2 regions of the Pseudarthrobacter sp. J1738 genome follow, and region 2 is predicted to be linked to the other one. Evidence: riboswitches for the same ligand, from Rfam matches in the RefSeq annotation. Region 2 holds a riboswitch; the other holds the start of a gene.
The links. A riboswitch is a leader RNA that binds a small molecule or an ion and turns the genes downstream of it on or off. The one in region 2 is predicted to bind cyclic di-AMP.

Region 1: it holds a riboswitch for cyclic di-AMP, as region 2 does, so the genes downstream of both, ACQR35_RS11020 (hypothetical protein) here and ACQR35_RS06090 (M23 family metallopeptidase) in region 2, are expected to answer to the same signal.

What each region holds. Positions count from the first base shown of each region.
Region 1 covers NZ_JBNPEO010000008.1:48,867-56,574, reverse strand. The annotation lists gene ACQR35_RS11030 (response regulator transcription factor) at 1-42, shown strand, start outside; gene ACQR35_RS11025 (sensor histidine kinase) at 55-1,575, shown strand; cyclic di-AMP (ydaO/yuaA leader) riboswitch at 1,747-1,922, shown strand; gene ACQR35_RS11020 (hypothetical protein) at 1,929-2,768, shown strand; gene ACQR35_RS11015 (glycosyltransferase) at 2,901-4,256, shown strand; gene ACQR35_RS11010 (glycosyltransferase family 39 protein) at 4,257-6,260, shown strand; gene upp (uracil phosphoribosyltransferase) at 6,384-7,019, opposite strand; gene ACQR35_RS11000 (phosphatase PAP2 family protein) at 7,046-7,708, opposite strand, start outside.
Region 2 covers NZ_JBNPEO010000003.1:36,415-44,122, reverse strand. The annotation lists gene ACQR35_RS06105 (HNH endonuclease) at 1-36, opposite strand, end outside; gene ACQR35_RS06100 (NlpC/P60 family protein) at 800-1,630, opposite strand; gene ACQR35_RS06095 (C40 family peptidase) at 1,731-2,471, opposite strand; cyclic di-AMP (ydaO/yuaA leader) riboswitch at 2,542-2,723, opposite strand; gene ACQR35_RS06090 (M23 family metallopeptidase) at 2,855-3,679, opposite strand; cyclic di-AMP (ydaO/yuaA leader) riboswitch at 3,683-3,920, opposite strand; gene ACQR35_RS06085 (metal-dependent transcriptional regulator) at 4,043-4,738, opposite strand; gene serC (phosphoserine transaminase) at 4,987-6,117, shown strand; gene ACQR35_RS06075 (DUF3027 domain-containing protein) at 6,159-6,656, opposite strand; gene ACQR35_RS06070 (cold-shock protein) at 6,666-7,049, opposite strand; gene ACQR35_RS06065 (helicase-associated domain-containing protein) at 7,377-7,708, shown strand, end outside.

The DNA.
Region 1 (7,708 bases), on a different contig from region 2:
ACCATTCGCGGCGCTGGTTACACCATCAAGCCGGCCGAGTAGTCAGGGCTCAACGTGTCTTCACTTGCAGGCGCCACTCGGCGGCTAGGGCGCAGCTGGCTGAGACCCAGCACCTGGCAGCTCCGTACCCGGCTGGTGCTGGTGGCCATGGCTCTTTTGGTGGCCATTTGCGGCATCGTGGGCTTGGTCAGTTATGCCTCGATGGACTTGTTCCTGAACCGGCAACTCGATGAGCAGCTCAAGTCTTCGTCCCAGCGCGCGGCAGACTTCGGCCGGCCGCCGTCGGGCTCCGACTCGGGACGGCCAGACCCGCTCGAAGCGCGTGGCCAAGGCGCCGGAACGCTCAACGCGCGCATTCTTGGCGGCACCGTGAGCAGTGCTGGAATTCTGGCCGACGACGGCACCCGACAATCGCTTTCCGACGCCGACAATCAGGTCCTGGTGGGGCTTGAGCCGAGTGCCGGGCCGGTTAGCCGCAAGCTCTCAACGGGAAACTACCGGCTGGTTGCCGTCCAAACCCCCATTGGTGATGTGATCATCACGGGATTGCCGTTGACCGAGAAGGAAGGCACTCTCGGCTCCCTAGTGTGGACCACTGTCTTTGTCTCTTTGGGTGGGTTGATTCTTATTGGCCTCGCCGGGACAGTAGTCATTCGGCACACTATGAAGCCCTTGGAGGAGCTGTCCAATGTGGCCACCAAAGTCTCCCAGCTTCCCTTGGACGCCGGTGAAGTGGGCTTGGCTGTGCGGGTTCCGGCTAAGGCGGCCCAAGCTGGCACCGAGGTGGGAAATGTTGGTTTCGCGCTGAACAAGATGCTGGATAACGTCTCCAACGCTCTGGAAGCCCGGCAAAAAAGTGAAACGAAAGTTCGGCAATTTGTGGCAGATGCCTCGCATGAACTGCGTACTCCGTTGACGGCCATTCGCGGTTATACGGAGCTTATGAAGATGACTGAGACTTTCAGTGAGCAGGGTGAACAGTCACTCAAACGGGTGGAGAGCCAATCCAAACGAATGACGGCTTTGGTGGAGGATCTGCTTCTTTTGGCCCGTCTGGATGAAGGCCGGCCGCTGAACATCACCAACGTGGACGTGACCCAACTGGTGGTTGAAACGCTCAGCGACGAGAAAGTGATGGCTCCAGACCATCACTGGAAACTCCAGCTCCCGGATGAGCCGGTTACGGTGCGCGCAGATTCGGCCCGTCTTCACCAGGTTTTGGTGAACCTTTTGGCCAACGCTCGCAAACACACACCCGCCGGGACCACAGTGGTGGCTGGCGTTGGGCACTCTGCAGACGGCAGCGTAGTGATTACAGTGACCGACGACGGACTAGGGATCAGCCCGGAGTTCCAGGACAGGATCTTTGCCCGCTTTGCCCGCGCAGACGCGTCTCGGTCAGTTAATCAGGACACCGCATCAACCACCGGCGCTGTTCGCGAAGGAAGTTCTGGGCTTGGTCTATCTATTGTTGAGGCGATTATGCAGGCCCACGGCGGCTCGGTAGAGGTGACGTCCCGGCCCGGCCGTACCGAGTTCGCGCTACGTTTGCCGGCCCCCGCCGTCGTTATTTAGCGCTTTGGTGGCGGCTCCCGCGGAGACCTACCACCGAGGTGTGGTGCCGCAGCATGGTTTTATCAACCAATGTGGCCACCGTTACCTAAATGTGACTTAACTTCTGAGCTCCTGTACCGTAAATAGGGTGCGCCCGCCGTTGTAGGCGCGCTCCGTGCTAGTCGCCAAGCTCTGCCGCTACCCGGATTCCGTTCCATGAGGCAGAGGCGGGGGACCCAAGTTTTGGTCCTGCTGCTCACACCAGCAACCTCGGGGTGAAGCGCACGGCAGAATTCGTTCACTGCCATGCGCCGGGTGTCTCTCATCCGAATCCGACAGCTAACTCCGCAGGCGCTACGAGAGGCAAACCACTGATGTCTGAAAACTTTTCCAGCCGCCGTGAGGCGCGCGAATCGGCCACTGGCCGGTCCCGCAGAGCTCACAAACATGAGTCATCACTGAAGCAGAGCGCCAAGTTCTTGCCGAAACTAATCGGCTACCGCACAGCTGTGGTCAGCACCGCCTTTGTGGTACTCCTTAGCGCATCGGCCGTAAGCCAAGCAGCCGTTGAACCCACCACTGCATCCGCCTTGCCCGGTAGCGGCACAGCGAGCGCAGCGGCCGGTGCCGTGCTGAGCTTTGAAGGCTCGCCCGTCAAGGGATCCTCTGAAGGCTCCCAGCCAGCCGCTTCTGCAAGTTCAGCATCCAACTTGTCCGTCATGTCTAGCAGCGAGACTGCTAGCGATTCAGCAAGTGCTGACAAGGCCGCCGCCGCGAAGGTTGCAGCAGCGAAGGTTGCCGCCCAAAAGGCAGCAGCAGCCAAAGCCGCAGCGGTAAAGGCAGCGGCCGCGAAGGCTGCAGCAGCCAAAGCGGCGGCGGCTAAAGCTGCCGCCGCAGTTCCGGTCAACGACCCCGCCAGCGCCCAGGCCTACGCCGCCTCACAACTTTCAAGCCACGGCTGGGAGCAAAGCGAGATGCAGTGCCTAACCACTTTGTGGAACAAGGAATCTGATTGGACCACTACGGCCACCAACGCAGACTCTGGCGCGTACGGCATTGCGCAGTCACTCCCGGCAGAGAAGATGAGCACCGCCGGTTCGGACTGGCAGACCAACTACAAAACCCAGATCAACTGGGGTTTGCAGTACATCTCCGAACGGTACGGATCCCCCTGCTCGGCACTGACGTGGCACCTCGGCCACAACTGGTACTAAACACTAATCCTCACTCGTGAGAAAAGGTCTCGGCATCACGCCGGGACCTTTTCTTTGCGCTCCTTCATAGTGCACAGCATCTACACAGCTTTGACCTAAAGCCAGCACAACACCGCCCTTCAGTGTTGAAACATGACGATCACTGACCAGGCAAAAGTTGATGCATCCGCGGCCGCATCGCCCGGGTATCGCGGGATCCTGCCCCTGCGGCGAAGCGCCGTAGACACGCGAGTCGCAGTCCCGATCCTGGATGTGGCCATTCCGGTTTACAACGAGGAAAAGGACCTTGAAGAGTGCATCCGGCGCCTCTACGCATACCTGAGCGATAGTTTTCCCCACTCGTTCCGAATCACCGTGGCGGACAACGCCAGCACGGATTCCACCCTCAAAGTGGCAGAACGGTTGTCCCGGGAAATTCCGGAAGTAGCAGCAGTTCATTTGGCCGAAAAAGGGCGGGGTAACGCGCTGCGAAAGGTGTGGCTGGCCTCGCCGTCGCCCGTTCTTGCGTACATGGATGTGGACCTCTCCACCGATCTTGCCGCACTGGGCCCACTCTTGGCTCCGCTCATTTCGGGGCACTCGGATATGGCCATTGGTAGCCGACTTTCCCGCAGCTCTGTGGTGGTGCGCGGCCCCAAACGTGAGTTCATCTCACGCAGCTACAACTTCTTGCTCCACTCGCTGATGGGCGCCAAATTTTCTGATGCGCAGTGTGGGTTCAAAGCTATTCGCGCGGATGTTGGTCAACGGCTCCTCCCCCACACCGTGGACACCGGCTGGTTCTTTGACACTGAGCTACTGGTCTTGGCAGAACGCACCGGTTTGCGCGTCCATGAGGTCCCGGTGGACTGGACCGATGATCCGGATTCGAGTGTGGACATTGTTCAAACCGCACTTGCCGATCTGCGCGGTATGTTCCGGCTCAGCCGCGACCTTGTCTCCGGCCGCATCCCGGTCCCCGAGTTGCGCGCAGCCCTAGCCCGCGGCCCCATACCCGCAGCGTCCCGCGCGTCCGAACAAACCCCCCAAGCTTCATTGTTTGGTCAGTTGATTCGTTTTGGCACGATCGGCATTGCCTCCACCATCGCGTACTTGGTGATCTTCGCGCTGTGCCGGAACATCATGGACCCGCAACTGGCAAACTTTATTGCCCTGCTGAGTACAGCGATTGCCAACACCGCAGCGAACCGTCGCTTCACCTTCGGCATTTTGGGCCGGGCCGGTGCAGCTCGGCATCACTTTGAAGGCTTGTTGGTTTTTGGAATCGGTTGGCTACTCACGGCCGGCGCCCTGCTGGCCCTACATTCAGGCGCCGAGGCCCCTGCCCGCTGGGTAGAACTGCTGATTGTCACAGGAGCGAACCTTGCCGCAACAGTGGTCAAATTCCTCCTCTTCCGGCTCTGGGTTTTCCGCCAGCGCCGCCATTCCACTACCGGTGCACCACGTTCCGGAAATTCCGCTTCCTCTTCAACTGAAACGGCTGAGTAAATGACTGCCACCATCTCCCCCAAGACCCCCGCCGAGCAACGCGCTCTGGCCAAAACCCAACGCCAAAACCAGCTCGTTTACGGCGGCCAAGCTCGGTGGATCCGGACCAGCGCGGCGCTCCTGCTGCTTGCCACAGCAGTGTTGTACCTGTGGAATTTGGGTGCCACCGGCTACGGCAACTCTTTTTACGCGGCGGCCATCCAGTCCGGAACCAAAAACTGGACGGCACTGCTCTTCGGTTCCTTGGACCCGGGCAATGCGATCACGGTGGACAAACCGCCTGCATCGTTGTGGATCCCGGCACTTTCTGGACGGATCTTCGGCTTTAACTCGTGGAGCATGTTGGTTCCCGAAGCGCTCATGGGGGTTGCCGCCGTCGGATTTTTGTATCTAACAGTTAAGCGTGTCTCCGGTCCCGCTGCGGGGCTGATTGCCGGCGGCGCCCTGGCGCTTACCCCTGTGGCTGCGCTGATGTTTCGGTTCAATAACCCGGATGCCATGCTCACTTTGTGCCTGGTTCTGGCAGCTTATTTCACCACGCGTGCCATCGAGAAGGCTGGCTGGAAATGGCTGGTAGCTGCTGGCGCGATCATTGGTTTGGCGTTCCTGACCAAGATGCTCCAAGGGTTCCTGATTGTGCCGGGGCTGGCGCTCGCCTACCTCTGGGCTGCGCCCACAACCTTGGGCAAACGAATCTTGCACTTGCTGGGTGCGGCGGCCGGAATTGTTGCAGTGGCGGGCAGCTATTTGCTCCTCTTTACACTCACACCCACCTCGATCCGCCCGTACATGGCAGGTTCCAGCAACAACAGCTTCCTGGAACTGACCTTCGGTTACAACGGTCTAGGCCGAATCACCGGCAACGAAGGCGGCGGCTCGGGTGGTATGTCCGGTGGGATGCCCGGCGGCGGAATGGGTGGCGGTAACTCAAGCTTTGGTGGAGCCACCGGAATCCTCCGAATGTTTGGCAACAGTTTTGGGACAGAGGTTTCGTGGCTACTGCCTGCAGCCTTGCTGCTCTTGGTGGCGGGGCTGTGGTTTACCCGCAAGGCTATCCGCACCTCCCGCACCCGCGCAGCACTCTTGATGTGGGGCGGCTGGCTGGTTGTCACTGCCGGGATTTTCAGCTTTATGTCCGGCATTGTGCACCCGTATTATGCGGTGGCTCTTGCCCCGGCGATCGCCGCCGTGGTGGGTATCGGCGCAACCGAGCTGTGGCGTGGGCGGGCCTACTGGCCGGCGCGAATTGTGCTGGCCGTTGCGGTGGCTGGCACCTCGGTTTGGGGCGCAATTCTCCTTATGTCCGACGCCGCGTGGTTGCCTTGGTTGCGCATTGTCACAGTAGTGCTTGGGGTGCTGGCCGCGTTGGCGTTGCTTTTCCGGGTGGATGAAATCCAGCTGAAGAAAGGCGGGGCGGGTCAGGCTGCCGGGCGTAACCTGGGTGGGCGCAGCCTGAGCGGGCGCAGCCTGAGTGGGGCTGTGATCGCTTTGTGTTTGCTGGCCGGTGGGCTGAGCACTGGTGCGTGGACTCTTGCTACGGCAGCTACACCGCATTCTGGTTCTATCCCCGTCTCTGGCCCGGCCTCAACAACTAGTGTCCGTGGTCTGGGTGGCGGCGCCATGCAGGGTGGAATGGGCGGTGAAGGTGCAGCAGATGCTGAAGTGACTGCATTGTTGAAGTCCACCAACACCAAGTGGTCAGCGATTGTGTCGGGAGCCACGCAGGCTGCCTCTCTGGAGCTGGCATCAGACACCAGCGTGATTGCACTCGGCGGCTGGAACGGTAGCGATCCGTACCCCACACTGGCGCAGTTCCAGCAGATGGTGGAGGACGGCCAGATTGGCTACTTCATCTCCGGTGGAATGGGCGGCGGTCCAGGTGGCGGTGCCGGCGGCGGCGCAGGTGGAGGCATGGGCGGAAGCTCAGAGGTTGCTTCGTGGGTTGCCGCTAACTTCACGGCGCAAACCGTAGGAAACTCCACCGTCTACAAACTCACCAAGTAGCCGGTGCCAGAGCAAAAAACCCGGGCTAGCGAACACACATTGAGGGGTGTTCGCCGGTCCGGGTTTTTTGTTGGTACAGCGTTTTTGTTCAGCGTGCGTGTAGCGCGCGTGGGGCGGAAGTGCTTAGCCTGCCACGCCGTAGAGGCGATCGCCAGCGTCGCCCAAACCGGGGACGATGTAGGACTTTTCGTTGAGCTTCTCGTCGATGGACGCGAGCACTACTGTGACGTTGGCGTCATGGAGTTCTTCTTCGAGTTTGGCGAGCCCCTCGGGTGCGGCGAGCAAGCAGATGCAGGTCACGTCAGAGGCGCCGCGGCGGAAGAGGAATTTGATGGCCTCACGCAGGGTGCCACCGGTGGCGAGCATGGGGTCCAGAACAAAGATTTGGCGGCCGGTCAGGTCCTCGGGGAGACGCTCGGCGTAGGTGATGATGTCCAGGGTTTCTTCGTCCCGGGCCATACCCAAAAAGCCAACCTCGGCGGTGGGGACCAGTTTGGTCATGCCCTCGAGCATGCCCAAACCTGCGCGCAGGATGGGGACCACCAAGGGGGTGGGCTTGGTGAAGGCGGTGCCGATGGTGGTGGCTACCGGGGTTTCAATCGTGACGGGCTCGGTTTTCACCTCGCGGGTGGCCTCGTAAGCCAGCAGGGTTACAAGTTCCTCAGTCAGCAATCGGAATACCGGTGATGAGGTGTTTTTGTCCCTGAGAACGGTGAGTTTGTGGGCAACGAGGGGGTGATCGACGACGATTGTGCGCATGGGTCAAAGTTATCACCCGGCGCCACTTACTCTGCTGGGGCGGGGCTCACACTGTTATTGATGTTGTTGTGCCGGTGGCGGACGGCGTGGAAAAGTTGATGGGCCAGAATCACCAGGGCCAGCCACGCGAGGCCCAGAGCCCACGCGGCCATCACGTCGGTGAGCCAGTGGTGGCCTAGGAAGACGCGGCTGAGTCCCATAAAGATCACAAAAGCGCCGCCCGCCAAAATCACCAGGACCTTGAGCCAGTTACGTCTAATCTCAAGGCACAGCAAATACACCACGACGCCGATTATCACCGTTGCGTTGAGTGTGTGGCCACTGGGGAAGGACGGCGAGGTTTCGTAGGGCGGGACGGCGTCAGCGGTGGCGGGGCGAACCCGGCCAATGAGTTTTTTGCCCACCACCGTGGCCAGTAGGGATCCTGCCCCTGCTGCGACGATCAGAATTACTGGCCGCCAGTTGTGTGTTTTCCAGGTCAGCAGTGCAGCAACAAGGACCGCCAGAATGGGCATTCCGTAGACGCCACCCACGTTGGTGAACGCTGTGACGGCCGAGTCTAGGCCTGGGGTGCGCAGCGTTTTGGCGTAGGCAAGGGCCGGGTGATCCAGGGAGGCAACGCCGTCGGATTCAACAACGTCTTCGTAGACTTCGGCACCGGCAAGGGCCAAGCCCAATACAATCCCCAT
Region 2 (7,708 bases):
CGGTTCATACCCAGCATTCAGAACGAGAGTGCGCATGCACGTACCTCTTTATGGCCGCACCTAGGAGGGGCTCGAGGGCCGGCTGCCCCCGGCATACCCGGGTTATGGATCGACTTAACTAGAGTAAACACACCCAGCAGCACACCACGTTCACTTTGCTCCGATTTCGGTTTGTGTCGGTAAAAGTTCACTCCGCCGCCACCGGCCCGCAACCCGCGCGTTCGGCTTGATGCAGGCCGTCACCTGTCTGTTCGGGCTAGGTTGTTTCGGGTTGGGTTCCTTCCAGCCCAGTTGCTCTTTGAAAAACTTCAGCGCCGAGCTCAGCTCCTCCGGAATGTAGGGGTTTCTCTGTGGCTGCATGGGCGGGAAGGTCAGCAACTGGGCTGGAAGGCCGGGGTGTTGCTGATGGGAGGAGCTAGGAAATGCGGTGAGCGCAGCGGCAATGCGGTGTGGACGCCGGCCGTGGGACAGCCGGGCGATTGAGAGTGTGCGCGGCAGCTCAACTTTGCCGCCAACAGAGTTTTGTGAGCCCCGGAATCATAGGCCAACCAGCCTAAAACCTGGAGCTCCGGCCACTAAAATTGAGCTGCGATGCACGGGTAAGGGACAAGAGTGCGGCGGGAAGAAGTGGCTGCACGGGCAAGGCTGAAGTCGGGTGGACAGCATGGGAGTGGAGGAGAAGGCTTGGCCAGAGAAGCCCTGCAGCCGGATCCAATGGCGCTGAAGATTTATGGGCGCCTAGCGTTAAAACAAAGAACCCCCGCCGCTATGCGACGAGGGTTCTTCAAACAAGCAGGTATTAGCCGCCAACGCGGATGTAAACGGGGCCCGAGCCAACGTTGACGCTGAAGAGCGCCGTGGTGAAGCCGTTCCAGCCACCGTGTACGGCCTGGCCGTTACCAACGTAAACAGCGATGTGGGCAAGGCCCGCGCCACCGTCTGCGTAGTAAACCAAGTCGCCCGGCTGCGCCTCAGCGGCAGAAACCGTGCGGCCCAAGGACAAGTAGCCTGCTGGCCAGCCGTGGTAGTTGATGCCAACTGCCTTGAGGGCGTTGGTAGCCAAGGCAGTGCAGTCCTGAGCAACACCGAGCTGAGCGTAAGCAGCGGCAGCAATTGCTGCACCCTGGCCGCTAGCCGATGCGGTGGAGGTAGCTGCCGGAGCAGCGGTTGCAGCAGCCGGAGCTGCTGCAGTCTGCTGTACTGCCGGGGCTTCTTCAGTGGTAGCAGCTACCGGAGTAACTGCAGTCGCCTCAGCCTGAACCTGTGCTGCAGGCGTTGCTTCAACGGCCGGAGCCGCAGCAACAGGAGCGGCAACCGGGGCCGGCTTAGCAACCGAAGAAGAGCGAACCTTCTCGAAAGCGATGGTCTTCTGAGCGGCAACAACCTTCACCGAAGATGCGGCGTGGACTTCCTGCGCAGAAGTAGAAGTGGACTCACGCTGCACGTTGTTCTCAGCAGCGTTAGCGGCGATGCCGCTAGTCAGGACCAGGCCGGAAGCTGCAGCGATAACCGCAGCTTGGCGACCCATGCCACCAGCGTTTTCGCTGACGGCCTTGGCAATGACAGCCAGCGAGTTGGTCTTAGAGACCTCGGCGCGGTGCCGTGCAATGTTGCTTGCACGAGTAGTCATTAGTACTCTCTTTCGTTTTCCTCAGGCACCGCGAAGGCAGCCATCGGGCTTTGGGCAGACCGGCATCTTGGGGGTGGGCCGGTATGCCCCGAACGGGTTTTTAGCGGAGCGTGAAGTACGAGGCGGAGCCCGTAGCTGCAACCGCATGCAGGATAGTGCCCTGCGAGGGATTCAACGCGCTGATCATCATGCCGTTGCCAACGTAGATACCTACGTGAGCGCCGCCATTCTGCATCACCAAGTCACCGGGAGCCGGGTTGGCCGTGGGGGTCATGGAGTTCCATGCCTGAACACGCGGGATGCTGATGCCAGCCTGGGCGTAAACCCACTGCGTGAAACCGGAGCAGTCCCAACCTGCGGGAGTAGTGCCGCCCCACACGTAGGGGCTGCCGATGCCGGAGTACGCAAGTCCAACCAGACCTGAAGCAGCCGCCGAAGAGGCGCTGTCCTTCTTGGTGGACGCCGTCTGCACAGTTGCCTGAGCATCGGCACCGGTGGACTGAGTTGCCGTTGCTGCGGTGGTGTCAGCGTTGGAGTCAGTGGTGCTGGTCTCGTCCGCGGTTGCGGTGCTGTCCGCCTCATCGGTGGACTGCGCTGCAACTTCAACAACCGGTGCAGCTTCTGAAGCGACGACAGTGCGCTCGAAGCTCAGTGCTGCAGTGGGTGCTGCGGTAACGGTCAACTGGGCTGCTGCCGAGAAGTCCGTAACCGGGGATGCCTCACGGTTGGTCTCTGAAGCGTTGGCCGGGAGGCCGATGCTCAGTACCAAACCCGAAGCTGCGGCGATAACAGCGGCCTGACGGCCTACCGTGCCGGCATTGGAGGAAACAGCTTTGGAAATAGCGTTGAACGGGCTCTTAGGAGCCACTTGTGCGCGGTGACGCGCAACGGTGTTGCTTGAAGACACGAAAGAAGCCTCTCCCAATGCCTACGAGGTGAGCTGTCGGATTCGGATGGGAGTCATCCGGCCGTAGAAATGCTCCTAGAAACACTCTTACGACTTAACCCCAAGGCCTTCTTACGAAGACCAAAGTTGGTTCCCCCGCCTCTGCCAGACGATGTAATGCGAACGGACCTCGGGCGGTGGCAGAGTTAGGCAATCCACTCGAGAACGTCAGCTTGTATAAAAGTTGACGCGTAAATGACGGTACAGGAGTTTGGATCAAATGTCACGTTCAGGTCACGACGGGGACCTTCGATATGACAAGCCACTGGGGGCAGGGCTTAGAGCCATCCCTCGGGATCTACAACGTCACCGTTCACCATTACTTCAAAGTGAAGGTGGCAACCGGTAGAAGCGCCCGTGGTGCCGCTGAGGGCAAGAACTTCTCCGCGCGTTAGCTGCTGACCAACGGTGACGCTGATCGAGGAGAGGTGGTTATACGTGGTTTCTAAACCGTTTCCGTGATCAATAACCACACGGTTTCCGCCACCATAGGGGTGCCAGCCGGCGAAAGTTACTTTGCCGCTGGCTGCTGCATGCACGGCCGTACCGCACTGCGCTACAAAGTCTTGGCCGCGGTGGAACTCACCCATGCCGCCAGTAATCGGATTAACCCGGTAACCAAAGGGCGACGCCTGGACCAGTGTGCCCAGCGGTGCACCCAAGCTTCCCTTAGCTGCTGCCGGCGTTATTTTGCCCGCTGACTGCGCGCCGAGAAGCTGCTTGAGCCTAGCGTCTGGGTCTACGGTACTTGTTACGGTGCTGCGGCTGAAGCTGATTTTTGCGCCTGAATCGGCGGTAACGGCAACCTGCGGCGCGGCTACTACTGCCGCCGCCGGGGCTGCGGAACCCATGGATTCTGCGGCCAAGGGGCCTGAAGTTGTGGGGAAGGATACTGCCAGAGCAAGACCTGCTGCGCCGAGCACAAGCCCAGCTTTTTGAGCTACCCCGGTGGCAGTTGCGAGATCAGCGAACTGACGGAGGGCGCTTTTTCGAGTCGCTGCGTGACGCCGTACTTGCCGGGGTGCCGCATCCAACGCGGATGGCGCGGTGGGGACGGCCGGTGCCGTAGCGCGGCGGCGGCCGCGAGCGTTCTCGATGGTCAAGTCTTCCCTCTCGTAAACGCCTGCGGAGTTAGCTGTCGGATTCGAGTCAGAGAGATCTAGACCCGGCCCGTAGTTCAAAACAGAAGTAAAAGTACGACGACGGACCGTTGCCGGCGTCGTCTATGTTTCCTTCGGTTTTGGCACGGACTTCACCCCAAGGCGGCTGCGAAGCCGCCAGTAAGTGGTTCCCCCACCTCTGCCATGTGCGGACAAAATACTGGTCCGTTGGCAGAGTTTGGCGCCGGATCAGGTAACGCTCATGTCTCAGCGTTACTCATTAACTATACGGTCGCACGGCCCACAGTAACAATTCCGTTATCTAAGCTGTGGGTAACTCAAGGGTTGTCCAACAGCCCAGCGTTGTTAGCTGAGTGAGACAAAAACGTGGGATGCCACTTCGGGCGGCAATTCGAGCGCTCCCTCAATGCCTGCAACTCGGACCGAAATGTATTCGCCAACGCGTTCCAAGCTGACAACTACTCCGGGGCCAATGCCGCCCTCTTCGAGTTGCTGCAAAAGTTCCGGTTCCACCTGGATGGGTTCTGCCAAGCGGCTTACCGTGACAGTGGAATCGCTACCGTAGTCCTCCATGGCGTCCAGCATGGAGACCACTCCATCGGTAAACGCCGAACCTGCTTGCCCTCCCAATTGCTCGAGGCCGGGTATGGGATTGCCATACGGCGAAACGGTGGGGTGTTCCAACAGCTCAAAGATTCGCTGTTCTACACGCTCACTCATCACGTGTTCCCAACGGCAGGCTTCCTCGTGCACATAGGCCCATTCGAGGCCAATCACGTCTGCGAGGAGACGTTCGGCCAAACGGTGTTTACGCATCACTGCTGTGGCCCGCGCACGGCCCAAGTCGGTGAGTTCCAAGTGTCGATCGCCGGAGACAACTACTAGGCCATCGCGTTCCATACGGCCAATGGTTTGCGAGACCGTGGGGCCGGAGTGGCGCAGACGTTCAGCAATGCGGGCCCGGAGAGCCACGATCTTCTCTTCTTCAAGTTCCAAAATGGTCCGAAGATACATTTCGGTTGTATCGATGAGATCGGTCACTCAGCTCAACTCCTCGCGAACGCTTTCCAGCTCTGTGGCCCTTGGCGCCGCCGCAGGTCCATGTGTAGCTTAGCTTATTTGGAATCACTCCGAATAATGCCCTGTAGAAGTCCAAAAGAGTCTCACTTCATGGAATTTGCGTCACCCGACTTCGGTCTAAGCCCGCCACTCCGGCACAATAGGCAGACGGCTGGTTCCACAACGCGGTAGCCACGCCGGCCCAGCTGAGTACAACTATTGGAGCCTCTGTGAGCAACAGCAGCATCACTATCCCCGCCGATCTCCTACCCAAAGATGGCCGTTTTGGTGCCGGACCGTCCAAGGTGCGTTCGGAGCAAATTGACGCTCTGTCCGCAGTTCGGTCAACCATCCTAGGTACCTCGCACCGCCAAGCACCGGTCAAGAACTTGGTGCGCTCGGTCCAGGAGGGCTTGCACAGCTTCTTCAAGGCCCCGGCTGACTATGAGGTGGTGTTGGGCGTTGGTGGCTCCACAGCATTCTGGGACATCGCAAGCTTTGGCCTTGTAGAGAACAAGGCACAGCACTTGACTTTCGGTGAGTTCGGCTCCAAATTTGCCTCGGCCACCAACAAGGCACCGTTCTTGGCTGAGTCCTCGATCATCTCGTCGACTCCCGGCACTCGCCCTGTTGCCGCCGCTGAGGCTGGCGTGGATGTTTATGCGTGGCCGCAAAACGAAACCTCCACCGGTGTTGCTGCCCCGGTGCAACGTGTGGCTGGCGCCGATGATGGCTCACTTGTGTTAATTGACGCTACTTCCGCTGCTGGTGGCCTCGCGGTGGACGTTTCAGAGGCTGACGTTTATTACTTCGCCCCGCAGAAAAACTTCGCGTCCGACGGCGGATTGTGGCTTGGGTTGTTCTCTCCCGCCGCGCTGGAACGCGCCGAGCGGATCAAAAAGTCGGGACGCTGGATTCCGGACTTTTTGGACCTTCAGACCGCGATCGATAACTCGCGCCTGAACCAGACTTACAACACGCCGTCGTTGACGACTTTGGTGACCTTGGACGCTCAAGTTCAGTGGCTCAATGCCGAGGGCGGGCTCGACTTTGCTTCGGCACGTACCGCTGATTCGGCGTCGCGCATTTATGACTGGGCGCTGGCCTCGGACTTTGCCACTCCGTTTGTGGCAAAAGCCGAAGACCGCTCGAATGTGATTGCCACGATCGACTTCGACGATTCCATCGATGCTGCAGCTCTTGCCAAGACACTGCGCGCCAACGGAATCGTGGACACCGAGCCCTACCGCAAATTGGGCCGTAACCAATTGCGCGTGGCCACCTTCGTGGGAATCGATCCCGAGGATGTCAGCGCGCTGACAGCATGCATCGACTACGTGGTAGCTCAAATGCGCGGCTAATCACCAGCGTGGCTTAACCGCTGTGGCTTAGCTAGCCACAGTTATTCGGCCGGGTCTGCGATCTCTTCGGAATCGTCAGGCTCGGCCGAAGCTTTGCCTGACTCGTCATTGTTGTCCTCGTCCTCCCCCTCAGAATCAGTTGCAATCTCAGAAGCGGTTTCCTGAACCTGGTCCGAGTTCTCCGCTTCGTCCTCGCGCTGATCCTCTGGGCGAACACGCTCAGCCCATGGCACCCAATCAGGCGCCAAAATGGAATCTGCGGACGGCAACAGACCTAACTCGCAGACTGTCACCACCTTGGAACGCGAGATTCGGGTGAGAACGGCATACCACTGCCACCCTCCATAACCGGCAAGCTTTGACTCAAAAAGGTGGGTCACCAACCGTTCGCCTTCACGCTTGGCGCCCAGATGAGCGCCGATGCTGGCCGAATCGGTAATCCCGGCGATGGCTTCGCGGGCAAAGTCCACGGCATCAGCCAAAAAAGCATCCGGCTTGCCCACCCGCCACACAGGAATGGCGCTATTGGTAGCAGTCATCAGCGAGGCCTAAGCGTCCAGCTCGTCTGCGACCTTGCGCAGTGCGGTAGCGATGGCCTTGGCGCTGTTGCCTTCTGGGTACTTACCGGCGGCCAGAGTTCCGGAGAGGTTATCCAAAACGCTCACCAGATCTTGAACCAAGGGGGCCAGGTCACGGGCATTGGTGCGCTTGGCCTTGGCAATGGAAGGTGCCTTGTCCAAAACGCGGACACCCAGCGCCTGAGCGCCACGGCGGCCATCAGCCACACCAAATTCAACGCGGGTCCCCGGGCGCAGCTCCGTTACGCCAGCTGGGAGAACGTTGGCGGCAACGTAGACTTCTTGGCCATCGTCAGAGGCCAAGAATCCGAAACCTTTATCTTTGTCGTACCACTTCACTTTGCCGGTGGGCACTTCATCTACCTCGTTCGTTCTTGCAGTTCAGTTCATGTTGGGCCACTGAGTTCGCTCAGCCGATGCCAGCGGGTCCGTGCGTAGTCGCAACCGGGTTCTTCAGCGTTCAAGGCATCGTGGCGCAGGGCCTCAACATGTTGGTCTATATCCCTCTAGATTATCCTGCCCGGGAGCTTATCCCATGCTTTGTGGCGGCGAGGTGCACTGTTAGCGTTGCTGTATGTCCAAGCTCCCGTCCGTGAAACTGTTATGGGGCTGCCCGCGCGCCACTTTTCTGGCGGCAAAACTTCCTTTGACCGCCTACCTTGCTGGGTGCTTGCCACGGTGATGTCCTCAATCCTGTTATTGCGTGAAGAGCTAGCAGCACGCTCCGATCTAGAGCTGCGTGCACTCTTTACCGAACGCCCCGATCTGATCTCGCCCACCGTGCCGGATTTTGCCGCTTTGGCCGCTCGAGCCTGCGCCCGGGTCAGCGTCCAGCGGGCCTTGGAACGCCTGAACCGGCCACAGCTCCAAGTCCTTGAGACGCTTTACTTGATCACCAACACGGACACTGGGCACGGCGCCTCAGGCCGGGAACTCAAACGGTTTATCAACGGCGGCACACTTGTGGCCATTGAACGCATCTTGGGCACATTGCAAAAGCTCGCACTTATTCA